Chloroflexus aurantiacus J-10-fl: one gene and its partner. The protein of the gene in region 2 binds, or shares a complex with, the protein of the main gene of each other region. Links are inferred from orthologs where the notes say so. Each region holds a gene or a part of one and is shown on either strand. Other genes may lie near its edges.

Region 1 (15,373 bases), 2.7 Mb from region 2 along the record:
CGATATTACGCCACGGCAGTATGATGCGATGGCAGCGTTCTATCACCATCGTGCTGATCGCCCAGGTCTCATTGCTGCCATGAAACATCATCTGAATGTCCAGGTATTTCAACGAGCAGCGTGGGTTCTGCCCTGGTCGCAATGGGTACGCGATTCACTTATTCGCGATTATCACGTAGCTCCAGAACGTATTCGAGTTATTCCACCGGGTATTGATCTGACACGCTGGCAGCCTCGCCGCGAGCGAGCGGCTGGACCTCTGCGAATCCTTTTCGTGGGTGGTGACTTCGTGCGTAAGGGTGGGCCGACATTGCTGGATGCGGTCAGGCGGTTAACGACTCCGGTGGAGCTGCACATCGTGACGCGCAGCCCGCTCGATCCGGCAGAGGGTGTCTTTGTGTATCACGATGTAACGCCAAATTCACCACGTTTGATAGAGTTATACCAACAGGCTGACTTGTTTGTTTTTCCGACACGGGCTGAAGCGTTCGGGATTGCGGCACTGGAGGCAATAGCGTCTGGGGTGCCGGTGATCACAACGCCGGTTGGTGGCTTGCCCGATATTGTGCGGGATGGGGTCAATGGTTTTCTGGTGCCACCTGACGAACCAGGAATGCTGGCTGCACGTTTGCAGTTGCTGATCGATCAGCCAGACCTGCGCTTGCGCATGGCAGCAGCAGCACGGCGTCACGCCGAAATCTATTTCGATGCGATCAAGAATGCAGCCCAAATTGCCGAATTGATGGTGCAGGCAGTAGCGCAGGCCAGGAGAGTTTGGGCCACCCATCCTGGCAGATGAAGTCGGTATTGAGCCAGGATCGTTACCCTATGCTTCCACCGCGTACTTGTCTAACCGTGTCTCGCACAACGTATACCGTTAGTAGCAGATCACCAGCGCTTACAACATCATCCGCGAGTATCCGCCATATCCGCGTCCATCCGTGTGCCGCAGGGGTTCAACACGGATACTCGCGGATGGAGCGGATATTCGCGGATTGCACCATCGCTACTGCCTTTCCATAAGGCACCGTATCGCAGCAACCGATCACCAGTACTTCCGCCAGTATCCGCGTGCCTCCGCCATATCCGCGTCCATCCGTGTGCCAAAACTCAGCACTACGGCAATGCCCATACACTGATCCCGCGCACGTGCCAGTCTGCCCCCCACCAGCGATCACCGCGAAATTCGATCTGCGTGACCCCGGCTGGAATGGGCATCCAGAAGTTGCGGAAGTGTTCGTCTTTGAAATAACGGCTGTCTTGAGCCTGTAAGCGCGCCGGTTGCCAGGCACCGCCATTAAATCGAACCTGAAGATTAGGACCGATGCCACTGAAGCGCAGGTAGGCATTGGCAGGGGCCGGTGCCGCTAGCGTGACCGATGGATTGGCGCGATCAGCGTAGCGACGATTGGCAGCGATCATCGTAAATGGACGACTCGGGCTGATGGTGACATTATCCCAGTGCCAGGTACCCGGTCGACAGGATGATGTACAATCTTTGAGCGGATTGTATGAGTGATGACCAAACTGCACGACCCCCTGATCCCATCCCAGATCGGCAATGCTAGTATCCACCCAATAGAAATTGTAGGCCGGCATCCCAAACCTGATCCTGGTACGCGAAATCTGAAGCTCAAAGGTGTCGCGGCGGGTTGCGCTTGGTTCCAGGAAGCGCTCATACGGAATAGCAACGCCCTGGATAACCGTGGGCTGGAAATTGCGGTAGACGATCACATCGAAGAAGTTGCCACTGAGGTCCATCCGCACCTGTACACCATTACGTGGCGGCCCGCTCAAATCAACTTCCATATCAAAGGGCAGTTGCAGGTGATCGTTGTACGGACTGATCCAGAGATCGATCCAGTCGCGCAGACTGGTGCGCAGGGTAGAGACATCGAAACGGATGGTCGCAGTACCACCGCTGAAATCAACCAGATGGTTGGGGGTGAGATAGATCAAGCCATAGCCGCTGGCTTTGATCGCCGTCATAATGTGGTTGCGGCACTGGTAAACAGCATCTTCGTAACGATTGATAGTATGGGTTGCCGGGGCTGGTGCGCAATCATGGCCGTGTTCGGCGGACATTTCCTCAAGCTGATACCAGGTATTAACATCGCGTGAGTGAACAGCGACATCCCAATGATTGGGGTCCCAGCTTTGCGGTTGTGCCGGTTCACCGGTGAAAGTTTCAGTAAATATCGATGGCTTTACGATGATGGGGATATATTGACGATGGCCTCCGTTTGCAATAACAGTCAGAGAAGGTTGCCATGTCAACCAGAGCAGCCCACTCAGTAGGCAGATGGTTGAAACAATCAGCCAGTATCTTCGTTGCATCAAAACCTCCGTCTGCATCACCAACAATGCCCTATCGGTGTTTCGGCAAGACCTGCATTGTGGTGGTGATCGGTAGTGATGCTCAATATCAGAGGGGGAGGGTGGATGATACTGGTGCATCACTACCAATCTCTACGTCGCGGCTAACGATTATAAGTAACGGCTATAATCGAAATGTATCCGAACAATCCTTGATCATCGTGTCGTTAAGGGAATGTAGACACGTACCGGTAGGGTTGAAGGCGAACGTAGAATCTGTACCTCATGTGGTACGGCATTGCTCAGGCTACGCACCGCTGCCTGTGCATCCGACCATTGTCCGGTGCCATCGTTCACGTTGAAATACGGCCATACCCATGCGCCGGCATAGCAATTCGCATGGAGTTCGGTCAGGAGTTGGGCAGGAGTACGATTCGTGCCGCCTGCATTGGCGGGTAGCTCACCAACGACGACCGGTTTGTCGAAGCCCGCCTCGTACCAGTCGTTGAAGAGAGGCGAGTAACTCCAATACTGCTCATCGCCATTCATCCAGCCGTAGTAATGAATCTGGTAAAAGTCGAGATACCCTTGCGGGTCGTATGCGGTCAACGCTGCATCACGCCAGAAATTACCGCTGGCACCGAGGGCTGTGCTACTGTTCCATTTCATCGATGCACTACCGACAGTTGTCAACTGGTTTGAATTGCGGTGAATAGCGCCGGAAATCTCGGCGATAAATCGCTGCATTTGGGCCAGCGTCACCGGTTGCGCAACCTCGCCGGACGGTGTGAAATGCGGCGGTTCGCTAATGCCAAATTCCGGCTCATTGAAAATATCCCACGCCAGCACGTTTGGATGGGTGCCTATCGTATAACCACTGTTGCCAACCGGGTAGCGCAGCATCGGCAATAGCGCGTTGTTGATAAAAGAGGCACGTTTGGCACTGTCCACGATCAGATCGCGATGACCACCTGCGTGATCGCCGCGTGCCGTAGCCGTTGAGTCGGCGAAGAGCATATCAAAGCTCCAGAGATTGAACACAAGATAGATATTCTCTTCAGCCGCAATTTGTATCGCGCTGGCCAGACTGGGGAGAAAGGTAGCGTCAAAACCGGTGACGGCACCACCGCTACTGGCATTAAACTCAGGTGCGCCACGGCCATCGGCGAAGAGCCACCAGCGTACCGTGTTTGCCCCCTGTTGCCGGAGGGCACGGAACATGGTACGGGTGGCGTTGGCGTCGTAGGTGTGCTGCCCCCATTCTTCCACAGTGCCGAAATCGGCACTGTAGCCACCGTTGAGCCATGGGACATTCGCCCCTAGTAAAAACCAGCGACCATTAAAACGCGGGATCAGATGGGAACGATCAACCGGGCAGTTAGCTGGTGCGGCAATAGCTGTTGGGATATGAGGTAGGGTAATCAAAACAAGCAGTATACAAAGTGCCAGGTGTAGTGTGCGGGCCATATGAGCCTTTCCTGCGATGCTTGAGTCACACTCATCTGCATGCCCGCAGCTAGATTAGCACTTGATGAATAAAATGTCATTATGTCGTGGCTAGGTATATAGTACTGAAAACATCGCTCATGTGTTTGCCTGAGTGTCGGCCAGTCGCTGTAAAGCGGCAGCAACCCGATCCAACGCCTCATCGAGCTGGGCACGTGGGCAGCCAAAGTTGATGCGAACAAATCCTTCACCACCAGGGCCGAATGCCGCGCCATCAGAGAAAGCTACCCGCGCTTCGTTGAGGAAGAAGCGATATGGGCTGGTTGACAGAGGCAATTCGCGGCAGTCAATCCAGCCGAGGTAGGTAGCCTGGGGGATAGTGCAGCGAAGCGGAGCCAGTTCGGAGGTAACGCGCCTGACATAGTGATCGCGATTCGCTGTCAGATACTCCAACAACGCAGCCAGCCATTCAGCCCCGTGCTCGTAGGCAGCCAGTGCGCCGGCAAAGCCAAACACATTCACGTGCGGCACAATTCCGGCTGCGGCCCGACTCACCTGACGGCGCAGTTCGGGATTGGGAATGATCGCCATACTGCAACCGAGTCCGGGTAAATTGAATGTCTTGCTGGGTGCCATAAGGGTGATAGTGCGGTCGGCGATGGCCGGATCGAGCGCTGCCAGTGGGGTGTGGCGTGTTTCACCGAGCAACAAATCGCAGTGAATCTCATCGGAACAGATGATAACGTTACGGTCGAGACACATCTCGGCCAACCGGCGCAGGGTTGGTGGATCGTATTCGAGACCGACCGGATTGTGTGGATGGCTGAGCAGCAAGAGTCGAGTGCGTTCATGAATTGCCGCCCGCAAGGCATCGAAATCGATAGCGTAGGAAAGGATAGAACCAGAAATGCTGAGTGACAATTCACAGGTGTCGATCTGTCGTTGTTGATTACGGGGTGCGCTCAAGAAGGGTGGATAGGCTGGCGTGAGGGTCAGCACGCTATCACCGGGTTCACCGAAAGCCCGGCAGAGGACATTAATCGCCGAAACCAATCCGGGCAGGAAGAGGATGTGTTCCGGTTGAATTTCCCATTGGTACAGATGAGCCATGCGCTCACAAATAACCTCTGTCAGGCGTTCAGGATGAGCGGGATACCCAAACACTGCGTGCGCTGCTCGTTCGTGCAGGGCTGCGACCACGGCCGGCGGTGAGGCAAAATCCATATCGGCGACCCACATCGGCAAGACATCAGCCGGATACTGTTCCCACTTGATACTCCCGGTTCCGCGACGAGGAATGATCTGATCGAAGTTGAATCTGTTCACTGTTCCATCCTCTTGCAACAAAAGGCGCGTGGCAGCCGAACGTTCAGGCCACGCGCCAGACAACCATCACCTGTTCATCACTACATTCGACCAAAGAAATCCATTTGTTGTTCCTGGTACTGACCCATCGAGCGATACTTTCGATATCGTTCGCGCAGCAGGGTGTCAATATCGCGTTGTTGCAGATCGGCCAGATGCACACGCAGACGTTCGCCAACAGTGGTAATTGCGGTTAAACGATCTGCGTGGGCGCCGCCTGGTGGTTCGGGGATGACCTCATCGATGATCCGTAAATCGTAGAGATCGGCGGCAGTTAGTTTCAATGCCCGCGCTGCTTCGGGTGCTTTTGCGGCATCACGCCACAGGATCGAGGCGGCTGCCTCTGGCGGGGCCACGGAATAAATGGCGTTCTCTTGCATCAAAATGCGGTCAGCGACACTGATAGCCAATGCGCCACCACTACCACCTTCACCGATCACAACCGCGATGCTCGGAACACGCAGCGTTGTCATCAGCATAATGCTTTCAGCAATCGCATTCGCCTGACCACGCTCTTCTGAACTTTTGGTGGGGTCGGCAGCCGGTGTATCGACGAAACAGATGACCGGCAGGCCAAACTTCTCGGCGTGGCGCATCAAGCGTTGCGCTTTGCGATACCCTTCGGGATGGGGCATACCGAAGTTGCGCCGCATATTTTCACGGGTATCGTTGCCCTTTTGATGCCCGATGACCATCACCGTTTGACCGGCAAAGGTTGCCATTCCACCGACCATCGCCGGGTCATCGCCAAAGCGGCGATCTCCATGCAATTCGACAAAATCCTCACACAGAGCAGCAATGTAATCCAGCGTGTGTGGCCGTTGTGGATGGCGAGCCAGTTGTACGCGATCCCAGGGCGTCAGCGATTGAGGGATAGCAGTTTCTTCCATTGTATGCCTCACACGCAGTTACATAATCGGTTGCGGTAACGTTGCTCGTCGACCGGCAAGCTCAGCTTTAGCGGGTGATGTTGAGCGCTGGCGGTAGAGACGCAGAATACGGGCCAGTGTGTCACGCATCTCGCTTCGCGGCACCACCATATCGATCATGCCATGTTCGAGCATAAACTCGGCGGTCTGGAAGCCGGCTGGTAACTTCTGGCGCATGATCTGCTCGATTAAACGCTTGCCGGCAAAACCAATGTTGGCTCCCGGTTCGGCGATGATAATATCGGCCACCGAAGGATACGAAGCCGTCACACCGCCGTAACAGGGATCAACCAGCAACGCAATATGGGGTTGACCGGCATCCGCCAACCGGGTGAGAGCCATTGTTACCTTAGCCATCTGCATCAGCCCGATCACCCCCTCTTGCTGACGAGCACCACCGGATGTATTGATGGTGAGCAGAGGGACACCCAGTTCAGCAGCCCGTTCGGCGGAGCGGGCCATTTTTTCGCCGTAGACACTGCCCATTGAAGCGCCCATGAAGGAGAAATCAGCCACTGCGACGCAGATCTGCATGTTGCTGATGGCACCAATGCCGGCAATCACTGCATCGGCCATGCCGGTGCGTTGTTGAGTTTTCGCCAGCTTGGCTGCGTAACTCTCCTCGTCGGTGACGAAACCCAGGGGATCGGTCGGCAATAGATTGGCATCCATTTCGCGGAACGAACCGACATCGAGGAGACCGAGCCACTCGTGGGCACTCAGGCGCATGTGATGACCGCATTTGGGGCAGACCTTCAGGTTATCGTTGAGCTGTTTTTTGTAGATAAGCTCACGACAGGAACTGCACTTCACCCACAGATCATCGGGGATTTGGGCGCTGTCTTGATCCTCACGCCCGGTAAACCCTTTTCGACTTAGGCGGAAGAATTCTTTCACGGTTCCCTGCGCTTTCACTTGGCGCGTATATGCGCGTCTGCTGGTGATTTTATTCACAGTGAGTTCATTGTTATCTATTATAGCATGAGCCGCAAAGGGGGATTGAGGTAGAAACGAGAGTTTGCTTTTTTGATACTTCTGTATCAGATGTCGTTGGCTTTACGGTTCGCTGAAGAGGGTAACTGGTACTGCCAGCAGTAAGATCTTTTCCGGGAGCGAACGATCTTGCTGGGTGAAGAGGGACAAAAATCTCAAAATCACTCTCAGCACATAGTCTAGGGAGATCGCGATATTACCTCATTCTGACGGGATAAATCTGATTGCGCTGTGCCCGCTTGACAAAACCGGCAGCTCTTGCTATACTCTCACCCGTCAATCGCTCCGGCGATGACACGGAGGACGGCCCAGCCGGGCACGCTCCGCAACCAATTGGCCCGTCGTTCACGGCGCAGCGCAGTTTGCCTGCACCGCTTTTTTTCGCCACGGGCCGGTCGTACCTTGACAACTCACGCGATTGTTGAGAGAGAACCTGCATCATCACCATCCCTGGTGCGCGTTGTCCACCCGTGCACCAGGCGCCGTTCGGCCCATTGGCCGTGACGGACGGAAGACATGATGAGCACACGATGGATGCCATGGCGCTGCGTGCCGAGGAAGGACGGGGCACGGCACCGATATGCTCCGGGGAGCCGCGTGCAGGCTGTGATCCGGAGGTCTCCGAATGGGGCAACCCGCTGCCATCTGGCAGCGCTCCGCATGCGCGGAGCGGGAACCCGGCCAACTGAAACATCTCAGTAGCCGGAGGAAGAGTGAACGACACCCGTAGTAGCGGCGAGCGAACCGGGTGAGGCCTAAACCGTGCGCGTGCCAAGGGAGCAGCCGTTGCGCGCACGGGGTTGGAGGACGACCCACGCCCATCCTGCTCGATGGGCCTCACGCGACCGCGTTCAGCAGAAGCAGTGTGGAACCCTGCACCAGAGAGCGTGAGAGTCGCGTATGCGTGCGCCTCAGCGTGAGGGGTCGTTCCTGAGTAGGTCCGGGCACGAAGAACCCGGGCTGAAGCCGGGCAGACCACTGTCCAAGGCAAGCTACACGCAGTGACCGATAGCGCACAGTACCGTGAGGGAACGGTGAAAAGTACCCCGGTGAGGGGAGTGAAAGAGACCCTGAAATCGTGTGCTTCCACGCCGTGGGAGCCGGGCAACCGGTGACCGCGTGCCTTTTGGAGTATGATCCGGCGAGTAATCCTCGGTGGCGTGGTTAAGGCAGTGCCAGCCGGAGCCGGAGTGAACGCGAGCCTGAACAGGGCGAGCGTCGCCGGGGATTGACCCGAAACCGTGTGAGCTACCCATGGCCAGGCTGAAGCGTCCCTAACAGGACGTGGAGGGCCGCACCGGTGTCTGTTGCAAAAGGCTCGGATGAGCTGTGGGTAGGGGTGAAATGCCAATCGAACACGGAGATAGCTGGTTCTCCCCGAAATGTATTGAGGTACAGCCGCGGCAATGGCACACCCGGAGGTAGAGCACTGTTGTTGTGCGGGGGCTTCACCGCTTACCAAGCGACGGCAAACTGCGAATGCCGGGTGTGTGCACCGCGAGTGAGACGGCGGGTGCGAATATCCGTCGTCGAGAGGGAAACAACCCAGACCGCCGGCTAAGGTCCCCCAGTGGTCGCTAAGTGGGAAAGGTTGTGGCGCCGCTTAGACAACCAGGAGGTTGGCTTAGAAGCAGCCATCCTTGAAAGAGTGCGTAACAGCTCACTGGTCAAGCAGCGCTGCGCCGAGGCTGTAACGGGGCAAAGCGACCCACCGAAGCCGCGGGTTGACCGGAAGGTCAACGGTAGGGGAGCGTCGTGACCGCAGGGAAGGGACGGCGGAAGCCGCACTGGAGCGGGCACGAGTGCGAATGCCGGAATGAGTAACGGAGAAGCGATGTGGCAATCATCGCCACCGAAAGTCAAAGGGTTCTGCCGCACGGATGCACCGCGGCAGGGTAGTCGGGCCTAAGGGGACGGCCACGGCCAGACCCGATGGACAACAGGTGAATAGTCCTGTACCGTGGAGTGGTCGCTTGACCAATGCCGGATGCTGAGGGGTAGTCGCCGCGGCGAGACGAGCGCCGTCCAAGCCGGTAGGGAGCAGGGCGAAGGAAATCCGTCCTGCGCTGACCGAGAGGTGAGTGAAAGGGGGTTGGGGAACCAACCGCCAATGGCGAGGCGCCTGTGCAGCCACGAAAGGCCGGCTCGGGAGACCACCCACGCCCGTACCGCAAACCGACACAGGTAGACAGGTCGAGGAGACCAAGGTGGACGAGTGACCCCCGGTTAAGGAACTCGGCAAATTGACCCCGTACCTTCGGAAGAAGGGGTGCTGCGTGTAGGGTGAAGCCCCTGGCGGGTGGAGCCCGAGGCAGCCGCAGGGTCCAGGCCCGGGCGACTGGATACCAGAACCACAGCTCCCTGCTGAAGCCGGAAGGCGACGTATAGGGGGTGATGCCTGCCCAGTGCCGGAAGGTTAAGGGGAGGGGTGAACGCTCCAAACCGAAGCCCCGGTAAACGGCGGCTGTAACTATAACAGTCCTAAGGTAGCGAAATTCCTTGTCGGGTAAGTTCCGACCCGCACGAAAGGCATCACGATCTGGGCACTGTCTCGACCGGGGGCTCGGTGAAATTGCAGTGGCCGTGAAGATGCGGCCAACTCAGAGCGGGACAAAAAGACCCCGTGGAGCTTTACTACAGCTTGCCATCGGGCCGTGCAGGCGGATGCGTAGGATAGGTGGGAGGCGGAGAAGGCGGACTTGCGGGTCTGCTGGAGCCGACGGTGAAATACCACTCTTCGGTCTGCGCTGCCCTCACCGGCGGAAGGCTGGGACGGTGGCTGGCGGGTAGTTTGACTGGGGCGGTCGCCTCCTAAAAGGTAACGGAGGCGCGCAATGGCGCCCTCAGGCGGGATGGTCATCCGCCGTGGAGTGCAACGGCAGAAGGGCGCTTGACTGCGAGGCAGACGAGCCGAGCAGGGATGAAAGTCGGCCGTAGTGATCCCACAGTACCGGGTGGAAGGGCTGTGGCTTAACGGATAAAAGCTACCCCGGGGATAACAGGCTCAGACCGCCCAAGAGTTCATATCGACGGCGGAGCGTGGCACCTCGATGTCGGCTCGTCGCATCCTGGGGCTGGAGTAGGTCCCAAGGGTTGGGCTGTTCGCCCATGAAAGCGGCACGCGAGCTGGGTTCAGAACGTCGTGAGACAGTTCGGTCTCTATCCGCTCTGAGCGCGTAGAGCAGTGCGCGGGGCTGGCCCTAGTACGAGAGGACCGGGCTGGACGGACCGCTGGTGGAGGAGTTGTGGGGCGGCCTGCAAGCTCCGTAGCTATGTCCGGGAGTGAGAACCGCTGAAAGCATCTAAGTGGGAAACACGCCGCAAGACGACTGCTCTCACAGCGCAAGGCTGGTAAGCCCCCCGCGAGATGAGCGGGATAAGCGGCCGGAGCTGGAGGCGGGGTGACCCGTAGAGGCGACCGGTGCGCAGGGGCGAGGGCTTCCGTCCGTCGCGGCGAGGGGGCCGGGACGGGAGCGTGGTGATGGTGCAGGCAGCAAGAAGGACAATCGCGTGAGGGGTGAAGGGACGACCTTCAACCACTGGGTGTGTGAGGAGCGCGGTGGACCCACCCCGATCCATCCCGAACCGGGTCGTGAAACATCGCAGCGCCGATCCTACTGGCGGCTCTCCGCTGGGAACCTAGGTCCACGCACCCTGCCAGTGGGTGACAGCCTAAAAACTGTCACCCTTTATTATCGCGGCGTGGAGCAGTGGCAGCTCGTCGGGCTCATAACCCGAAGGTCGCAGGTTCGAATCCTGCCGCCGCTACCAGTGAAAAACCCGCAGGTGTATACCTGCGGGTTTTGTTGTTTATGGCTCGTCACACCTCCGCTTGCGTGACGGTATGGATTGTTCAGGTGTCGTCCTTTTGTTGCAACGCTGCCGGCATACCCTGTCCACGCCTCTTTTTGGTCGGTGAAGGGTAGGAGTGTTAACCTAACGCGTCTGTGTACAGGTGCAGCGCCAGCGTGAGGTTTTGGCATCGCGCAATGCGTCCCGATGTACCGCTCACCGGTGCGACACACATTCTGCGTGGATTGCGGTGGCTGGAGAGGCATGACTTCCGTATGACGAACAATGCGACACGGGGATCACTGTGTGTGAATGGTATCCAATCCGGCACGTGATGCCTGTGTGAATGGATGGCAAAGTTTCTCATCATCCTGGGAGGATGAGTCTTCTCCCGCAGTGATGTCATATCAAATCGGAAAAACACGGTGCAAGGTATGCGAAGCAAGACGGTCTCTGTGTTCGCCGCATCCCTCGTATAGTAAGGTGAACGGTGATGTGCGCTGTCCGTAGGGGCAGGTGCTGAACCTGCCCCTGCGGAACCTCCCATCTGTATCCAACAGGTGACATCCGCGGATTGTTACCTGTGCATTACCCACATGTCACGCTGCGTTAGGCCGGGCTGCAAGCGCTCCCTGTGGCGGCTTCCCATGGCGTGGGCTTCCAGCCCGCGTGCAGGCATCCCCATTACCGCCGGCAGGTGCTGGCCGTGGCCGCTGGTGCGCAGGCACGAACCTGGTATAACCAAACGTCTACGCACAGGTAGCTTATTCATGCCCGACCGACTCGATGATCGAAACGAGCACCTCCTGCACCTACGTGACCAGGATGGGTAGCGATGTACCACGCGCCGGATCGTGAGCACGGCTGGCGCGGCAGCCTGGCTGCCGCACTCCAAACTGCGCGATACGCACATGATGCGCGTGTAAGGCAACCCATCCAGCACGTGCCGGCACGGCTGGAGCGACGCGCTGTCATCGGGCCAGTCGCCCAAAACAGCATCCATGGCGATCATACCCGCTGATACGCACGTGGTTGATACCAGGTATGGGTAATGCATAGGATTGTTACGGAGGGGATGGTTCATCGTATATCCGGTGCCAGGCAGTGAAGCACCGGATCACTCAAGATTTAATGTCACTCTTTTGCTCAACGAGGTGCATCGCGATACGACATGTACAGCAGGTTGTGCCAACGTGAGTCTGACAGATGGTGTACTGGCTCAACATCCAGGTGTGGCGTTCATACCCGACTTGCAAACAATACTCGACACGTGGTTCAATGATGCTATGAACAAGAGAGTCTATGAGCACAGTTCAGGATTGGCTGAACTGGCCTGGAAGAGAAAGGGTGTCTTCTATGCGGCAAGAAGACCGGTTAGCGTTGCGACGTTTGATTGATGAACAGCAAGCGGCAGCGCTTGGTACTGTAACTCCTGATGGAGCACCTTTTGTCTCTTACGTCCTGTATGCAGTTGAACGGCGCGAAGGATATGCACCGGGTCTATTGCTCTTGCTGAGCCGTCTGGCAGCGCATACCGGTCATTTACTCGCCGGTTCACCACTATCACTTCTGATTACTGCGGCGCCACATAGCGTGAGCGATCCCCAGGCGTTGGCGCGAGTAACATTGCAGGGTCGTGCACTGGCAATCCCGCGTGATGTGCCCGATTATGCAGCGGCTCAGATGACGTATGTACAGCGGTTGCCGACGCAGCAGCATCTTTTTGCCTTGCCGGATTTTACGCTGTTTCGCGTAACGCTACACGAGGCGCGCTATGTTGGCGGATTTGGTCGAGCATTTACGCTCGATGCTGCGGCACTGGCAGCGGTATTGACGATGAACGTAGCCGGGCCGGCATGATCCTGGAGGTTCGCGGGCGAACAGAATATGTGAGTGTACAAGCGATTGGGGTTGGCGAGGCTCTGAACGCCCCAATCCTTATCCGCTCTTTGCAGAGGCAGGAACCACCGGTGCCGGATGGCGTCCGTTGTTGTGTGCCGGTTCTGGTTTGCAATCCCCCGCTGGAAGCAGGCACGGTAGGCGGTGTCGGTGGTGAGCGCGCCGGAGGCGCACGCTCCCAGGAGATGCCGAGGTGGTGTCGGTGGGGAGCGCGCCGGAGGCGTGCGCTCCCAGGAGATGCCGGGTGGTGTCGGGTGGGGAGTGCGCCGGAGCGCGCACGCTCCCAGGAGATGCCGAGGCGGTGTCGGTGGTGAGCGCGCCGGAGGCGTGCGCTCCCAGGACGCGCCGGAGCGGTGTCGGGTGTGGTGAGTGCGCCGGAGGTGTGCGCTCCCAGGACGCGCCGGAGCGGTGTCGGGTGGGGAGTGCGCCGGAGGCACGTGCTCCCAGGGGATAGTGGCGCGCCGGAGGTGTGCGCTCCCAGGAGATGCCTGAGTGGTGTCGGGTGGGGAGTGCGCCGGAGCGCGCGCTCCCAAGGGACGCCTGGTGAAGGAGCCCTATGCATTACCCACATGTCGCGCTGCGTTAGGTCGGGCTGCAAGCGCTCCCCGTGGCGCAGGCTTCCAGCCTGCGTGCAGGCATCATCGCCACCGCCGGCAGGTGCTGGCCATGACCGCTGGTGTGCAGGCACGAACTTGGTGCAACAATACGTCGCATGTGCCTGACCGACTCGATGATCGGCACGAGCACATCCAGCACCTCCGTGACCTGGAGATGTATCGGCGTTCCACGCGCCGGATCGTGAGCACGGCTGGCGCGGCAGCATGGCTGCCGCACTCCAAACTGCGCGACACGCACACGATGCGCGTGTAAGGCAACCCATTCAGCACGTGATACCACGGCTGGAGCGGCGCACTGCCACCGGGTCAGTCGCTCAAAACAACACCAATAGCGATCATACTCGCTGATACGCACGTGGTTAACACCAGTTGTGGGTAATGCATAGGTGAAGGAGCCGGAGGCGTGCGTTCCCAAGGGATGCCGGGTGGTGTCGGTGGTGAGCGCGCCGGAGGCGTGCGCTCCCAGGAGATGCCTGGTGAATGAGCTGGAGGTGTGCGCTCCCAGGAGATGCCTGGTGAATGAGCTGAAGGCGTGCGCTCCCAGGAGACGCTAAAGCGGTGTCAGGGGGGCGCTGAGCGCGCCGGAGGCGCACGCTCCCAGGAGATGTCGAGACGGTGTCGGTGGTGAGCGCGCCGGAGGCGCACGCTCCCAGGATGCGCCGGAGCGGTGTCGGGTGTGGTGAGTGCGTCGGAGGTGTGCGCTCCCAGGATGTGCCGGAGCGGTAGTGTACCGCGAGAGGGTGACGGTAGATAGCGTGCCATTATCTTTATCCAACCAGATTTGACATAACTTTTTTGGGGGAGACGCTGTTCCTGGATGGCGATGGGAGGATACGCTCGTACACGATCTAATACCATCAGAATCGTGGCCGGCGATCCGGCATGGTTAGGGACAGGAGAGGTGATCCATTACGTTTCCCCTCCTGAAACGGGTTGTGATTTGTGGGAGTAGACTCTGTGGGCTAGCGATGGGTTGTTGAGAGGGATTACCCTGGATGCGATGTGGTCTGGTTACGTGTATCGAAGATGGCCATGCCGCATCCTGCCAGACCCGCTACCAATGCACCACTACCGAGCAAGATGACCGCAAAAGCAGGAAACCATAGCTCGAACCAGGAGTCAATTCTAGCATCTTGTGGGAATTGAGGATCATACAGGATGGCTACTTGTTGGCCGACTCGGTAGGCGAATTGACTGCCACCGGTTTTTTCCTCAAAACGAATGACTTCACCCGCTGGAGTGCGGAATTCAATGACCGGGTAGAATCTGGGGTCTTCGCCAATCTCGTCAACTTTAATGATCTCAACAACCGTGCCTGTGCCACTGATCATCGTGTTCAACTGCTCGCGGATTGATTGTTGCAATAGCCATCCTACAAATATAACGACAGCGCCGATGATTGCGAAGAACAGACCGATGAGCAAGGCTCCCGTCCTTGATAGAGGTTTCGGCTCCATAACGAGGCTATCCCCTTACGATAGGTAAGATGTCATTGTCGAGAAATGTTCTCTGTCATATAAACATATTTGCCGATCAATATCAATCGGTTCTATATTCTTTTTTTGAGGGTATTTTTGTGTTTTAATAAGAAACATAAATGTAGACACTACCGTTATGCGCGCTGAGCAAGAGAGCGACAGTCTTCGAGGTGATCATTATGTTATACGAGACGGCTACCAGAAGAAGTTGTTTATTTCATTGTTGAAAAGCTATGCAATGGTGAAAGGATTGCTCTCTAACCGTATTGGATGTAGGAGACCACGGTGAGTATTGCGGGCAGAAGTGACCGATGGATTTGGTGTGTGTCACACGCACTCGCTGTGAAGCACGTATCGTATCAGCAGCGTGGCTGGCCCTGGCTTCACCCGACCAGCCCGCTCTCGCCATATGGTGGGCGTTGGATTGATGACAGGCACATATAAGCGCAATCGTGCAGGAGACTGAGGTCAAACACTTTTTCCCAACAAATAACATAACAATGTGCTGGAATGATCGCTGGTGATTGATTATCCATTG
Region 2 (15,441 bases):
GACGTATCACCAACGCATGACCGATACGCTTACGTTGTCAGATGCGGTGTATCTCGCAGCCGTGCGTAATGGCCTGCTTGTGGCGTGTGATCGGGTGTTTGTGCCGGTTGTGCAACGGCCGTAACACCTTCGATCCATCTGTGTACGAGGCATGTTAGTGTTATATCCAGCATTGAGATGCGACACGCCCCTACCCTCACCCGCCCCCGCTGAAGGAGGTAACCACTGGTGAGGAGATGAGCGCACCGCAGGCGTGCGCTCCTGGCTCGCGGGGATTGCTGGTGTCAGTGACGAGCGCGCCGCAGGCGCGCGCTCCCAGCTCACCAGTAATACCAGTGCTTGCGCACCGCAGTGTGGTGATCGTGTGGCGGCCTTCAGGTGACGTTAGACAGTGTGCCGTGATAAACCTGATTTGCTGGGAGTGGTTTTATCGATAACCGGTGCGTTTGCGGTTGATAGCCTCTCCGTATCGCGAGGGCGGGCAGGCAGAGGTGGGGTGGCTTGGGCATCGCCGAGTGTATCGTGTCTGATGGCGATGCCCATTCCACCCATCATGATCCGGTCGTACTGGGGATGAGGAGAGGCTATTCGGGCGACGGTAAAACCGGTAGCGGTTTGCCCAACCATTCGGTGTAGAGTTCGCCGAAGCGTCCGGCAGCCAGGGCGCTGCGGATGTCGGCCATCAGGTTGAGCAAGAATGCGACGTTGTGCAGGCTCACCAGTCTGATGCCGAGTAGCTCTTTTGAGCGGTAGAGGTGATGGATGTAGGCGCGTGAGAAGTGGCGGCAGGTGTAGCAGGGGCAGCCCTCTTGCAGTGGCTGCCGGTCGTCGCGGAGGGCGGCGTTGGTGACGTTGAGCCGCCAGTTGCGCTCGCGGTTGCGGATCAGGGCTGCCCCGTGGCGGCCAAGCCGGGTTGGGCTGACGCAGTCGAACATGTCGATCCCACGCGCCACCCCTTCGAGCAGGTCGTCAACGTCGCCGACGCCGAGCAGGTGGCGGGCCATGCCGTCGGGCAGGTAGGGCACGGTCATATCAACCACTTCGTACATCTGGGTTTTGTTGGCACCGAGCGAGCCGCCGATGCAGAGGCCGTCGAAGGCCATGTCGCTGATGTAGCAGGCGCTGGCCCGGCGTAGATCGGGGAAGATGCCGCCGTGGACGATTCCGAAGAGTAGTTGATCGGGGTTGGGTAAGGCCGACCGATCCCGGCGTTGGTGCGCGATCAGGCAGCGCTCGGCCCAGCGGTGGGTGCGGGCCATGCTTTGAGCGGTATAGTCGTAGCCGGCGCGAAATGGTGGCAGTTCGTCGAAGCAGACGATGATGTCGGCGCCGAGGTGGTGCTGTACTTCGATGCTGCGTTCGGGGGTGAAGACGTGGCGTGAACCGTCAAGGTATGACTTGAAGATGACCGCCTCTTCGGTGACGGTAACCATGTCGTTGAGGCGCGTGGGATGGGCAGGACGACGACCTTTCACTTCATCGGCAATCCCGCCGTAGACGAGTGAGAAGACCTGAAAGCCGCCACTGTCGGTCAGAATCGGGCCGTTCCAGCCCATGAAGCTGTGCAGGCCACCGTGACGGGCGATCAATTCGTGGCCGGGCTGGAGGTAGAGGTGGTAGGTGTTGCCCAGAATGATCGATGCGCCATGGTCACGGAGTTCGTGGGGGGTGAGGGATTTGACGGTTGCCCGCGTGCCGACCGGCATGAAGACCGGTGTGGCGACCGTGCCATGGGCAGTTTGGAGAAGACCGGCGCGAGCGCGGCTCTCTGGATCACGAGCGGTGATGGTAAATGGTGCCATACAGTTTATTTCGTAGCTGATACGACTATCAGGTTGTTATCAACACAGGTCGGTATTATACCCGACTACCATCGCTGATCAACAATAAGTGCTATTGTCCCCACCTATCACTTCGTCAGGGTGCTGTCCGACCGGCAATTCGCCGCGCCAATGCCAGTTCTTCGGCACCGATGGCCCCCAGCATCCACAGGCCGGCAACGTAGACAACCGGGCCGATCAGGATGGCACCGACGCTGCCCAGCCAGCCCGGTAACCAGAGGATTGCCGGCGCCATCGCGACTGCCATCAGCAGACTGGCGAGGGCCGGGCGCCACATGAGCCGGTGTATCGCCGGTGCCAGACCCTCACGGCGTAACACCGGATGAAAGACCATGTACAACACTACTTCCGACAAGATGGTGATCACCGCCGCTGCCAGCAGAGCGTCTTGCGGGCGGCCCCACCGAATCGCGAGTGGGATCGCGATCAGGTTAGCGGTCAGGTTGAAGGCCGCACCGATTACAAAGGCACGGGTGATTGCCGTCTGGCGCTCAATCGCGATCAAGACGTACTGTAACAACCCGTTGACAAACGAAAGGGGGAGGAACCAGGCCAGCACTGCCAGAACCGTCACCGAGGGCAGGTATTCGGCGAAACGACGGCGGGCGAAGAGCCAGACCAGATCGTCGGCCAGGACGGTCATGAGCATCGCCAGCGGAAACGCGATGAGTAAGAGGAGATGGAGGGTGCGCTGTTGGGCGGACGCCAGTTCGCTCCGTGCACCACCGGCCCGACGCGCTAGCAGCGGGAAAACGGCAAAGGTGACCGCAGGCGGTAAGACCAGGGCGATGTTGAGTAACTGATACGGCAGAACGTATTGCTGCACCAGAAGATCGGCATTACTGCCGCCAAACGCCCGCACGATGAAGAGATCAAAGCGAAAGAAGATAACGCTCAGCAGATTATTGAGCATCAGCGGCAGGGCTTGCGGCACGAGCTGGCGGAGCGCTGTGCCATCGAAGCTCAGGGTTGGGGTGAAAAAGGTGCGTACCTGCAAGGCCAGAAAGATGAGCGCGGTGATCGAGCTGACGAACACTGCGGCCCAGGCCAACCCAATCACTCCCCAGCCCAGCACGAGGACACCAATTCGGGCCAGAAAGCTGAGGAGCGCGGTAAACACCTCAATGACTGCCGGTACCTCCATGCGTTCGGCGGCATTGTAGAGAGCGGTGACCGCGCCGCTGTAGGCGCCCGGTACCAGGGTCAAGAGTAGAATCCAGATCGCCTGCTGCCCCTCGTTGGTGAGAGGTTCGCTGAGGCCAAGTGTACCGATAGCGTGATAGGCAGTGATGACCAGCCAGGCGACCGGCACGGCAGCCACGCCGATCAGGATGAGGCGCAAGCCGAGCGTAACCCCGAACAGGCGTTGGGCGGCGTTCGGATGGCGGGCGACTTCGCGGATGAGCAGGACACCCAGTCCGAATTCGGTAAATGTTGCCAGGTACTGGGCGACCAGCAGGGCAGCGGTGTTGTATGCGCCCAGGGCAGCCGGATCGAGTGAACCGACCAGGAGGAGCAGGATAACGGTATCCAGGCCGCGCACAAACAGCCGTAAGCCAAAGGTGATGGCGCTGTTTTTGAAGATACGGCGCGCAGTGTTGGCCGGGTCGTCGCGATACAAACGCCGCCAGAGTATGGCACCTGCACCGAGGATGAGCAGGCCGGCACCGATAAGTAACAAGACCAGAGTCAAACGATCAATATTCATGGCAATTGTGTTGTGATCTTGATTGCACGACCATCACTGATCAGGCGGATTGCGCCATCGAGTTTGGGATGGTATACCTGCGGTGCCAGTTGTCGGCGTTCGTACAGCGTGTGGAGCGCCGGTTCAGCGGCTTGAAAACCGGTACTGAAGGCTACCGCCTGCACACGGAGTTGATCAAGCAGCGGGTTGTCGATAGGGCGCTGCCAGGGATAAATCAACAGATCGATTGGTTGACCGGCCAGGGTAGCGAGGGCCGCATCACCACTGCTACCACCGGTATGGATGAGAACACGGATCGCACGATACTCAAGAGCAAGCACAGCCCCACCCTCTTCCCCCTCGTGGACGGCCAGTACCCGCAGCCGGGTACCACCGAGATCAAGCTGTTGGCCGGGCTGTAAATGGCGAATGGGGACTGCCAGATCGTGCAATACCGCACGCCATTCACCGCCAACGTCTGCCGGTGCCAGCGCCAGCGTCGGTTGATAGCGACGTAATGCGCCTAACTGCCCAGGCACACGCTGATCGTCGATCCGGGTTAACACCACAGCCGCAAGTCGACGCTGCCAGAAGGGGAGATATTTCCCCAGCTCAACCGCCAACCCTATTGGGTCACGGCCACCATCAATGAGCGTAAACGAACCGCCGGGCGATTGAATGAGGATTGCATCGCCGGCGGTTGGCAGCAAGATCACGTGCAAATTCCCGTCAGGACGCTGGTGCCAGGCCAGCACCCCGATGATTCCGATCAGACCGGTAAACCACCACAGCCGCTGTTGCATATTATTCTCTGGTTCACTATACGTGTGTGCTCTGTATAGTAAACCGGACAACAGCGGCAAACGTTGCAGTGGATTTCAGGCTAATGCAATAACTTCGATCTCGATCCGGGCATCGCGAGGCAAACGCGCCACCTGTACCGTCGAACGGGCCGGTGGTGCATCACCGAAATGTTCGGCGTAGGACGCATTCATCGCGGCAAAATCGTTCAGATCGGCAAGGAAGACGGTGGTCTTCACAATGCGATCGAGCGAGCTACCGGCGGCCTGGAGGATCGCAGCGATATTCGCAAAAATCTGCCGGGTCATTGCCCCAATGTCGTCGGTGATCAGTTCACCGGTAGCCGGATTGATCGGCAACTGCCCGGACACAAAGATCAGATTACCGGCCCGAATGGCCTGTGAATACGGCCCAATTGCTGCCGGAGCAGCGTCGGTACTAATGGGTGTGCGTTCCATTGGTGTCATACCTCGCTTAACGTAAGAGCCAGAACCCAAGCATCACAAAGATATTCCAGATCACAGGGAGTAGACCACCGAGGATCACCTGTGAACCATCCCATTCGTAGACTTCAACCCACAGCGCTGCCGTGACCCAATAGGCAATAGCCAGCGCGCCAAACCAGAAGAGAGCAGCTAACCAGGGCAGGTTGATCAGCAGACATACCAGCGCCAGCAGCATCGGCAAGAGGCGCGGCATCTGCACAAGCGGATAGAAGGCAAAAATGCGCGCCTGATCCTCTTCGTTGGTGAAATTGCCGTGGATCAGGAACGAGATTAGCACAATCAGCGGCCACTCCAGCAAACCGGCCAGCCAGAAAGCGAGACCGCCGAGGATCATCCCCATATCTGGCCAGCGATCCCCGTCGATCAACGCCGGGAGCGAAAACATCAAACCAACCGGCAACGACACCAGCAGCATTGAGCGGGCGGCGGCCCAGAGCAGCGAACTGATCGAACGCTCACCAGCCGCGAGTTCTACGGCCATGGCTTTGATAGTGGCAACCGGCTGTCCGATCAGTTGCAGGTTTGGCGCAAACGCTGTCGGTTGAAAGCGGGGTATCTCTTTAATCGGTGGCAGATGATTCAACCGCTCGGCACAACGAACGATCAGATCGGCCCAGTTGGTCATCGTTCCGACCAGAATAACTCCCGGCTGCCACCTGCCGCTGACGATGAGGCCACACAAACGACAAAACCAGGGCAGGCGTGAGGATTGGACAAACGCGATCTGCTTGCCAAAACCCAGATCGATCACCTTGCACGCCTGTATCTGTGTCCAGGGGATGACGATACTGAGGCGCCGTCCCTGTAATCTCCGACTGTAGCGCATGGTCAGGCTCTGCTGGCCGGCCACGGCAACCACCGGTACTGCGGCAACGATAGCAATCCCGGCAATGACAGCCAGGGCAAGCATGATATGGGCAGCAATGATGAGCCAGAATGGTGCCGGTAGATCGGCACGTCCGGCAATACCAAACAATGATACGCCCACCCCTTGATACGCCTCGAAAATCGCCTTATAGACCGGATCGCGACTGACCCACAACGCAGCGGGGTTACTACGGTAGGTCGGAAAGAGCAGACTCAAAGCCCGATCCCAGTAGCTGCGGTAGTGGAGCAATGCCAGCAGCAGAATAACCGTTGCTGAGCCAAAGGTAACGATTTGCACCAACGAAAAGCGCGGCATTGTCGCCACCACATCAGGCTGGTTGGTCGGCGGCAGATTCACCGCTACTGGAGCTGCCTCGGCAGTCGACTCACCCCGGAGCAGCAGACCTAACAACGGTGAACGCCGTCGCTCATCAACCACCACCGGTTGACCGCCCTCGATACCACGAATAACCCGTGCGTTCTCTTGCAAGATGGTGTTCAACAACTGATCGAACCCATCAATATCAGACGAGATGAAGAAGGCCGGTCGCAAGGTCGTGCCGTACAGCAGACCATACACACGGTGCCAGCCGGTCAGCCGCTTGGCCCGCTTCGCCGGAATAACCAGCAGGATAAAGCGTTGCCCAGAGGCATCACCGGTCACGTGAATGTGTTGCAGGTCTTCCCAGGCAACCGGCAGCCAGCTACCGGAAAACGCGACCAGCAGACCACGACTACTCACCCGAACGGCGGGAAAGGCATTGAGCAAGACTAACGCAATCAGCAAGCCGACCAACGACCACAGCAGCACACCCAGTGCCTCACCCATCCAGAGGTTGAGGTCTTGAGGCAATGGCGAGAGCGCATCAAGCAGCGGGCGGAGCCAGGAGGTACGGCGCAACCAGACAACCAGACCTTCATTGGCTGCCAGCAAGCCGCGTGCCAGTTGGTACAGCGCACTGAACACACTGAGCAGCACAAGCAGATTCCCCAGCGTTACCAGTCCTATACGACGACGCCACGGGTAATCGTACACCTTTTCGGCAACCATGACGCTCATAAGCGATCCGCCTTTCGTCAGACATCCGCAATCTGGCGAACCCGTAATTCCGCCATATCGAGCAATTGCTGACAGGTAGCGGCCAATTCAGCACCTCGTTCGTACAGGTGCAACGCTTCAGCCAGTGACAATTCGCCGCGTTCAAGGCGTTCGACAATCTGTTGCAACTCGGCCAGTAATCGCTCGTACTGCTCAACTGGATTCGGCTCACTCATTCGTCGACTCCACAGTTGCGTGTACAATCCCGGCGCGCAGCGTCAGCGCGATGCGCTCACCGGTCTGTACCTGAGATGAATCGGTAATGACTCGCCCATCGGCGTGCTGGGCAATCGCATACCCACGGGCAAGAGTTGCCTGCGGGCTAAGCGTGTTCAGACGGGAATGGAGACCATGCAGGCGTGTGCGCTCAAGTTGAAGCCAGCGGGAAAAGGCGCGATCCAGCCGCAGCATCAGATCATCAATCGTCTGGCGGGCTGCATCGAGCCGGCGACGGGGATGATGACGCTGCAACAGTAGCCGCTGCCGGGCTACTTCACTGCGTTGGGCATCGATGCCGGTCAAAAGCGCCACTTCTGCCCGTTCACGCAGATCGATAACCCGCTGCCGCAGATCGGCGAGCGGCGGCGCGACCAGCTCGGCAGCGGCTGAGGGGGTCGGTGCACGGACATCGGCCACTGCATCAACCAGTGTCGTATCGGTCTCGTGACCAACACCGGTAATAATCGGCACCGGGCTGGCAGCCACTGTGCGTACAACCTGTTCATCATTAAACGCAGCCAGATCGTCGCTGGCGCCACCGCCACGGGCCAGAATGATCACATCGAGCGGTTCGGCGTAAGCACGCCGCAACGCGGCGACAATACTGGCCGGCGCTAACTCACCCTGCACCAGACACGGCGAGAGGATGACTTCAGCTAATGGATAGCGACGGCGCAGAATAGTGAGCATATCTTGCAAAGCAGCCGCCTGTGGCGATGTGACAATGCCGATACGACGAGGCAGAACCGGCAACAGTCGCTTACGGCGTTCGTCGAAGAGTCCTTCTGCTTCGAGACGAGCGCGCAGATGTTCCAGTTGGGCATTGAGCAACCCAACACCGGCTGGCACAATCTGATCAACGACAAACTGCAACTCACCGCGTGCCTCATAGAAACCGACCCGTCCGTGCGCCAGGACAGCGTCACCATTAGCCGGCAACAAGGCGATTTGTTCAGCTTTCGAGCGCCAGAGGACAGCCCGAATACTCGCCTGCTCATCTTTCAGCGTAAAATAGCAATGGCCGGAAGGGTAGCGTCGAAACTCTACCACTTCCGCCAGCAGCCAGATGTCGAAGAACAAGCCTTCGTCTTCCAGATGAGCACGCAGTGCACTATTGAGATCGGATACCGTAAATGCACGCATTAGAGTGGTTCGATCACCATCAGTGGTTGCCCATACTCGACCGGCTGACCATTCTTGACCAGAATGCGGGCAACCCGACCGGCCACATCGCTCTCGATCTCATTCATCATCTTCATTGCTTCAACGATACCAACCGTATCACCAACCCGAACTTCATCGCCTTCCTGGACAAAAGGTCGATCTCTCGGCGAAGGAGCAGCGTAGAACGTACCGACCATTGGTGCAGTAATCGTATGACCTGCCGGCATCTCGACCGGCGGCCCTTCCGGTGCAGGTGGCGGCTGAACAAATGGAGTGACCGGTGTAGCCGGTAGCGATGGACTGGGAACCGGTGCTGTTGGCAGTGGTGCCGAATAGATCACACCGCCGGGCTGACCACGCTTGACGTGCAGCTTCGCATTACCATTTTCAATTGTAATTTCGTAGACATCGCTCTGTTCGAGCATTTGCAAGAGCACGCGAACGGCAGCAAGACCGAAAGGATCGGGCTGATCGGCTGGCAATTCTGTTGTTTCGTCCTTCATAGCTCCCCACAGCATCATTCTGGCGAAACTACCCTATTGTATCACAAGAGGCGCTACGCTACGCTACATACCAGAATACGCCTCTCAATACCGATAAGTTATCGTCACAGCGAGTAGCAATATCTTTACCGACAACACTCACAGAGATTGTTATGCTAGGCACGAGATATGGTGTAGAGAAAGGACAAAGCTATGTTTTCTCGCAACATGGGCACACTTGATCGCGATATTCGTCTGGTATTGACCATGGTTTTTGGTCTCATTTCACTGTTTGGTCAAATATTCTGGCTCCAGGTCATTTGTGGTTTCCTGGCGTTGATTATGTTTGCTACCGCTGCATTCGCAGTTTGCCCACTGTACTCGCTGTTTGGCATCAACACCTACAAGCGAGAACAGGTAAAGAAGCGCGCCTGATCGGTACGTGTACGGTAATGGACTTCATGACGGCATCGGCTATGTGAATTATATCACACTCTCTACAAGGTTGCAGAAATCACCAACAGCCGTTCTTGAGCGTATACAGGCGGTATTGCTGCCGACGATGAGGAGTAGGGGCAAATACGCATTTGCCCCTACGTTCGTTGGTGCGCACCATCGTGTGCCATTTGCGAATATCAGCAGTGCGCTCTATGCATTAGTGTCACACGACCAAAGCTACACTACCAGATTTGACCTGATGCCTGCGCCGCCCCTACCGATGATTTGCCAACACTTCGTATGTTTTGGTATGCTGGGGAAAGCCGACTGGATCGCAGTTTCCATCCTCCGTTCGCTTGCAGGCGACCCTTCAACGGTGTACTGCACTGCAAATGACGAGACATAGCAGGCAGAGTCAGGCAGATCAATGCTCAAAGCGTATCATTCTACCTTCTAACCGACAGATGAAACAGCGCGAACTCATCCGCATCAGTAAGTTTCTCAGCCTGGTGCTGCGCCACCGTCCTGAACAGATCGGCTTAAGCCTCGATCAACACGGCTGGGCAGAGGTTGATGAACTGATCCGGTGCGCCAATCGCCACGGCTTGCCGTTGAGTCGGGCGCAGCTTGAACAGGTAGTTGCCGAAAACGACAAACAGCGCTTTGCCTTCAGTGCCGACGGTCGGCGGATTCGGGCAAATCAAGGCCATTCGCTACCGGTTGATCTACAACTGACACCGGCACAACCGCCGCCTGTGCTCTACCACGGTACGGCGGAGCGCTTCGTGGAATCGATCAAGCGTGATGGGTTACTCCCCGGCAAGCGGCAGTATGTACATCTTTCCCAAGACGAAACAACAGCGCTTACCGTCGGGCAACGCCACGGTCGACCAGTTGTGTTGACGGTGCATGCCGCAGCGATGACGGCTGCCGGTTATGTGTTTTACGTATCGGCAAATGGGGTATGGCTGACGAAGCAGGTGCCGGCAAGGTTTATTGAGTTTCCGGCATGATGGACGGGGTATCATCTGTACCGGCAGCGACACACGACCTGTGGAACGGGCTTTCGTTCCGCCTCGTCAATCGCCTGTACCACCGTTACATAACAGGAGTTGAAGAGAAGCATGTGGGCAGGCTTCCAGCCTGCCCCACGATCATTGACGATGACCACCTCTTGCCCAGAGAGGATCATTTTTCTCCCGTAGCAACACCATCACCCTCTGTGTACTCCGTGCCTCTGTGGTGAACACTGTCCCCGTGTACTACACCGAGCGCTCAAGCACAAAGTGGGCAATGTCGATCAACGCCTGGCGAGCCGGGCTGGATGGGAACCGCTCAAGGTGACTTACCGCCTGGTCGATATAGCGAGCCGCCTCGGTCTGGGCCGCAGCCACCCCACCAGCATTGATCACTTCACGGATCACCTCGGCCACCAACGTATCGGATGGTGGAGTGTGCAAAAGCACATCGCGTAAGACCTGACTCGGTGATGCAGCAGTGGCATAGATAAGCGGCAACGTAATCGTACCCTGACGTAAATCGTTCCCGGCAGGCTTCCCAAGGGTGCGCTCATCACCGATAAAATCGAGGACATCATCGATGATCTGGAAGGCCATACCCAGATCGTACCCGTAGCTCCCCAGCGCAGCAATCTCTTCATCGCTGCCGCCACCGGCAACCATACCGGCCTTGCAGGCGGCCTCGAAGAGCACTGCCGTCTTGGCCCCGGTTTTGTAGAGATACTGGCGCAAGGCTTTATCAAAAGGCTCGGCAACCGTGACCGGACTGAGTTCACCCTCACAGATCGTCTGGACAGCCTCGGCATAGAAGGTAATAATCCGTGGATCAGGGCTACGGGCCATCTCGGCGGCGGCAAGAGCAAAAAAGTAATCGCCTACCATCAGTGCCACGTCGTTGTCCCAACGCGCATGCACCGTGATCTGCCCACGCCGACGATTAGCCTGGTCAACCAGATCGTCATGCACAAGTGAGGCAGCGTGAATCAGTTCAGCCGCCGCTGCCGGATGGATCACCCGTTCAAGCTGATAGTGCCCGAGGCGTGCGGCCAGCACAGCCAGGGCAGCACGCAGTCGCTTACCACCGGAGCGCACCGTATGCATACCGGCGGCACTGATAACCGCAACACGGGACTGCGTACATTCCAGCAGACGTTGCTCGATAGCACCGAGATCGGCCAGAATGTCGGCCCGGTGGAAGATACCGGCTAGCCCACCAGCAGTCTGGGGTGGCAGTTCACCAACAAGGCGATGACTCGATGGCAGCGATGTACGAGCCTCTGGTACCGTGAATGAACCTGACGGATTGAATGGTAACTGGTAGCCGGCCATGCGGCTGTTCCTTCCTAGGATCGCCGAGCCGGTCTGGCGCCGGAGGCGACGACGATCCGGCGATTGTGGTGACTAACGCCAGATACATGGTGAGATATTCTCACCTTGTGATATTCACCACAATCTGAACTATATCATATTCATCGCGGCTGTCAAGCGAGACGTTGTCAATATAACTGTACCATAAGTTTCGTTCCTTCGGGGGCATTGCCCAGGTTGTCGCGTTTAAAACAGAATGCTACGAAGCAAAAGCAAGCGATCAGCGGCGAATAAAGGCAGGAACTACTAACAACTACTACAGCTATGCAGACGAGGTATACCCTCATTGCGTCAACGCTCACGAGCGGACAAGGGATCAGTGTATAATAAGAATCGGTAATCTTCGCACATCACCGCATTGATAGGCATCCAAATTGACGTGGTGTGCGTATATTTCATGTGAGGTTGGCTGTGGCCCAACCGATTGATGCAGCGCATCTGTCACGATTAAGTGATGAATCTCTGATGGAGCTGGTTGCTGCCGGTGATAGTACAGCGCTCGCTCACCTGTACGACCGCCATTCGCGGGCAGTGTATGGTCTGGCCCTGAGAATGCTGGCCACCGCTGAAGCGGCTGAAGAGGTTGTACAGGAGACGTTCTGGCGTGTCTGGAAACGAGCGGCCACCTTTCAACGCAACAGTGCGTTTTTGCCGTGGATGTTCGGTATTGCCCGTAACCTGTGCATTGATGAATTGCGTCGACGTCAGGCCCGACCGGTGGCTGCCAGTAACAATGAAGATATTTTGACAACGCTTACTGACCAGCAACAGAACGTTGAGCAATCAACCATTGAAACCGAACGTCGGCGGCTGATCACCAGCGCTCTGGCCGATTTACCGACCGACCAGCGTGAAGTTATTGAGCTGGCCTATTTTGGTGGCTTATCGCAGCGAGAAATCGCCGAGTATTTACAGAGTCCGCTTGGCACAATTAAGACGAGAATTCGTTTAGGTTTACAGAAGTTGAAACAGACCTTGCTTCACTACGGCATCGATGCAAACGACCACTAGAAGAGTAGCTGCATGCACGACTCTGACCGCGAACATGAACAATCTCTCCTCGCCGCAGCCGCGCTCGGCAGCCTCGATCCCACCGATCTGGCAGCGTTCGAGCAGGTGCTGGCCAGCTCACCCGCTGCCCGATCTGAATTCGAGCAGTTGCGCGAGGTAGTTGCTTTGTTGCCTTATGCAGCACCACCGGTTACGCCACCGGACCATGTCCGCACCCGCCTGATGGAGCGTATCGCCGCCGACCAGGCTGCACAGGCGCCGCCGCGACAGACACGGTCTTCGCGCCGCATTAGCACCGGCTGGGTAACACCACTGATACTGGTTGGTCTAACCCTGGTGATTACGTTGCTGGGCAGTCTGACGTTGTCATTACAACAACAGGTGATAGCCTTAAACGAGACAAATCAGCAACTACTGGCTGCGGTGAATAACCTCCAGGCAGCGGTGAATGCCAGCGAAGAACGACAATCTCAAATGACGGCACAACTGGCAACTTACGAGCAGCAGTTGGCACGTTTGAACGATCAGGTTGCCCAGGAGCGCTTATTGGTTTCGTTCGTGAGCGCACCTGGGGTGGCGACCCGTGAGCTGCTGCCAACACGGGCCGACGTTACGGCTCGCGGTGAGATGTACATGTATCCAGGTGAAACGCAGGCGGTGGTTGTGTTCAGCGGATTGCCGGCGCTCGAACCAGATCGGGTCTACCGCTTCTGGCTCAGTGATGGCACACAACGCATTGCTGCCGGCTCGTTTCAAGTCGATGCCACCGGTCTGGCGACGTTGATGGTTACGGCACCGCGCGAGGTGAATGCTTACACCGAAGTGATGTTGACGGTAGAGCCTGCTACCGGTACTGCACCGGGTGATGTCGAGGTTATTCTCACCGGGACGTTGTGATGGTGGCAGGAACGGGCGCTTTCAGATAAACACGTTCATCCTCTGGGAACGCGAGCATCAGGCTCGCGTTTTGGTTTATAACCAGGATGTGATGTTTTCAAAAAACATCTACTAAAAGTTAGCTCATTCACTCCCGACAGACTCTATGAATGTGGCGAGCATCCACAGCATCCCCGTAACCAGCAGGGTCAACGGCGTACCACGTGCCGGATCGTGAGTACGGCTGCTGCGGCAGCATGGCTGCCGCACTGGAGTTTGGCTGTTTCGTGGACGCAGGAGGGATGACGAGAGTCGGGAGCAGATGCTGGTGACTCTCGGTTGCGTGCTGATGGATGGGTCATTTGGGGGGTAGAAGGCCGCTAGACCCCCCTACGCCCTGGCCGCCGCGCGTGCGGCGTTGGTCAGGGCGATGATCGTGTGCTCTTTGTTCAGCCAATCGTCCGTGGACGTCGTCCAAAGCGACCGACATGCCGCCGTGCCCCACAGGGCGGCCCGGTCGCTGCGCCACAACGTGGTGAACCGCCACCGCTGTGCGCCCCGCCACCAGCGTTCTGGTCGGGTGGGACCACGGATCCATCCCCACGCACGGTAGCCGGCCAGCACCAGCACTGCGTAGACCCAGCCACGCCACGGCCCACTGACCACCGCTGACCGCTTGTTCCAGCACTGGTTCTGACCGACCCCAACGCCGGCGTTCAGCTCGCGATGAGCGACCTCCCGTTCCCAGCGTTGCCAGACCCAGGCCAGGATCTGCCCGACGGACAGGGGTACCACCCAGTCCGTGTCCGTTTGCACCGCCGTGACCAGCGAGCAGGCCGGCTCACGCCGTCCCAGGCGCGGACGGCGCTTCCCTCGCTGCCAGGTCGCACCACCAACCACGATCAGGACGACCGCGTGGTCAGGCACCCCGTCGCACAGGTATGGCCCGTGGACCTGATAGCGCATCGCAATCCGTCGCCCCCGCACCAGCACCCGTTTCCGCCGGAACAGCTCCTGCTTGGTGAGCCAGCTCGCGGGCTGCGGAGCACGCTTCCCGTATCGCCGCGGCCGACCGCGGCCCGTCGGCGGCGGCGGCAGCAGCGACCGACAGCGATTGCGGGCCGTGCGCACGATCAGTGCCACCTGCGCCGGCACCCCGCGCCACATCCCCACGGTGGCACACGCGCCATCAGCCAGCACCACCACCCACTGCGCAGCGCGGCCGGCCGCCGTGAGCTGCTGCCGCACCCACCTGATGCACGCCAATCCACCCTCCCATTCGTTCGCCGATGGCACGTCTGCCGGCGCGGCCTTGGGCGGAAACGCCGGCAGGAAGCGCAGGGGGATCGCCCGGGTAAACCCCTTCACCCGTGGTGGCAGCCAGGCGCAGTGGACAAACCGTTGGGCACGATGGATACCGCGCGTGACCACGGCCGTGCGGAGTGCGTGCAACCAACTTGTGCCGGGAAGGGTCAGGCTGCTCCGTGGAATCTGCGTGCTATCGATCCCGATCACATACGGATCGTGCTTGGAACACCGCTTCAGTGTCTCGCGGCAGAGACACGCGGTCAGGGTCGCTTCGTCAAACCGTGACCGACTGAACAGGCGGTAGAACGCCGTCCCGTCCGTGTCGTGCATGCCGAGTGCCAGCAGCACCTGGGTGACGGTGTGTCTGGCAAACGCAAACAGCTCGCCAACCAGCAGCGCCACGGCCCGCCGGAAGGTCCGCTCCTGACGAAACGCCGGGCGGTGGGCCGTGATAATCTGCATCAGGGTGGCGAGTAACATCGAGACAGGGGCCTGAGGGGGAGGGGCCTGCTTCCTGGGCATGGGTGCCTCCTGGCTGCTCGTCGTGGTCATAACCGTATAGGATACCATATACCATGCTGGTACCCGCATGGCACGTCCCTCCCAGAAAGGGCCAAAGTCCAGTGCGGCAGCATGGCTGCCGCACTCCAAACGCTACGGCACGCGCATGACAAGCGGGTAAAGCAACCGATCCGGCGGGTGATTTGCATCGGAGATGGTCACCGGCGCTGCTCGCCGCCATACCGGCGTGCCGT

What was found.
Region 1: the proteins of accB (region 2) and accD are in contact, whole or in part, in a solved structure (PDB 8UXZ), measured with the Escherichia coli proteins. The link is inferred for Chloroflexus aurantiacus J-10-fl from one-to-one orthologs.

The regions. Positions count from the first base shown.
Region 1 is NC_010175.1:2,254,251-2,269,623, forward strand. What follows is about bases 4,995-7,872. They hold accD (acetyl-CoA carboxylase, carboxyltransferase subunit beta), read right to left. Parts: upstream 6,954-7,872; coding sequence 6,036-6,953; downstream 4,995-6,035. Other genes in these bases: CAUR_RS08630 (MalY/PatB family protein), read right to left, coding at 4,995-5,088; CAUR_RS08635 (acetyl-CoA carboxylase carboxyltransferase subunit alpha), read right to left, coding at 5,169-6,017. Also shown: CAUR_RS08615 (glycosyltransferase family 4 protein), read left to right, coding at 1-799; CAUR_RS08620 (hypothetical protein), read right to left, coding at 1,117-2,337; CAUR_RS08625 (glycoside hydrolase 5 family protein), read right to left, coding at 2,533-3,783; more of CAUR_RS08630, read right to left, coding at 3,901-4,994; CAUR_RS08660 (hypothetical protein), read left to right, coding at 11,677-11,862; CAUR_RS08665 (pyridoxamine 5'-phosphate oxidase family protein), read left to right, coding at 12,198-12,701; CAUR_RS08670 (DUF3592 domain-containing protein), read right to left, coding at 14,344-14,814.
Region 2 is NC_010175.1:4,968,362-4,983,802, forward strand. What follows is about bases 6,926-9,871. They hold accB (acetyl-CoA carboxylase biotin carboxyl carrier protein), read right to left. Parts: upstream 8,688-9,871; coding sequence 8,163-8,687; downstream 6,926-8,162. Other genes in these bases: xseB (exodeoxyribonuclease VII small subunit), read right to left, coding at 6,926-6,977; xseA (exodeoxyribonuclease VII large subunit), read right to left, coding at 6,970-8,163; CAUR_RS19625 (YgaP family membrane protein), read left to right, coding at 8,880-9,101; CAUR_RS19630 (RNA 2'-phosphotransferase), read left to right, coding at 9,569-9,871. In the rest of the region: CAUR_RS19580 (hypothetical protein), read left to right, coding at 1-124; tRNA guanosine(34) transglycosylase Tgt, read right to left, coding at 585-1,802; CAUR_RS19590 (flippase), read right to left, coding at 1,918-3,549; CAUR_RS19595 (ComEC/Rec2 family competence protein), read right to left, coding at 3,546-4,331; CAUR_RS19600 (RidA family protein), read right to left, coding at 4,407-4,787; CAUR_RS19605 (hypothetical protein), read right to left, coding at 4,804-6,762; more of xseB, read right to left, coding at 6,780-6,925; more of CAUR_RS19630, read left to right, coding at 9,872-10,117; CAUR_RS19635 (polyprenyl synthetase family protein), read right to left, coding at 10,367-11,452; CAUR_RS19640 (RNA polymerase sigma factor), read left to right, coding at 11,903-12,502; CAUR_RS19645 (anti-sigma factor domain-containing protein), read left to right, coding at 12,515-13,399; CAUR_RS19650 (transposase), read right to left, coding at 13,769-15,166. UniProt on the Escherichia coli protein: This protein is a component of the acetyl coenzyme A carboxylase complex; first, biotin carboxylase catalyzes the carboxylation of the carrier protein and then the transcarboxylase transfers the carboxyl group to form malonyl-CoA.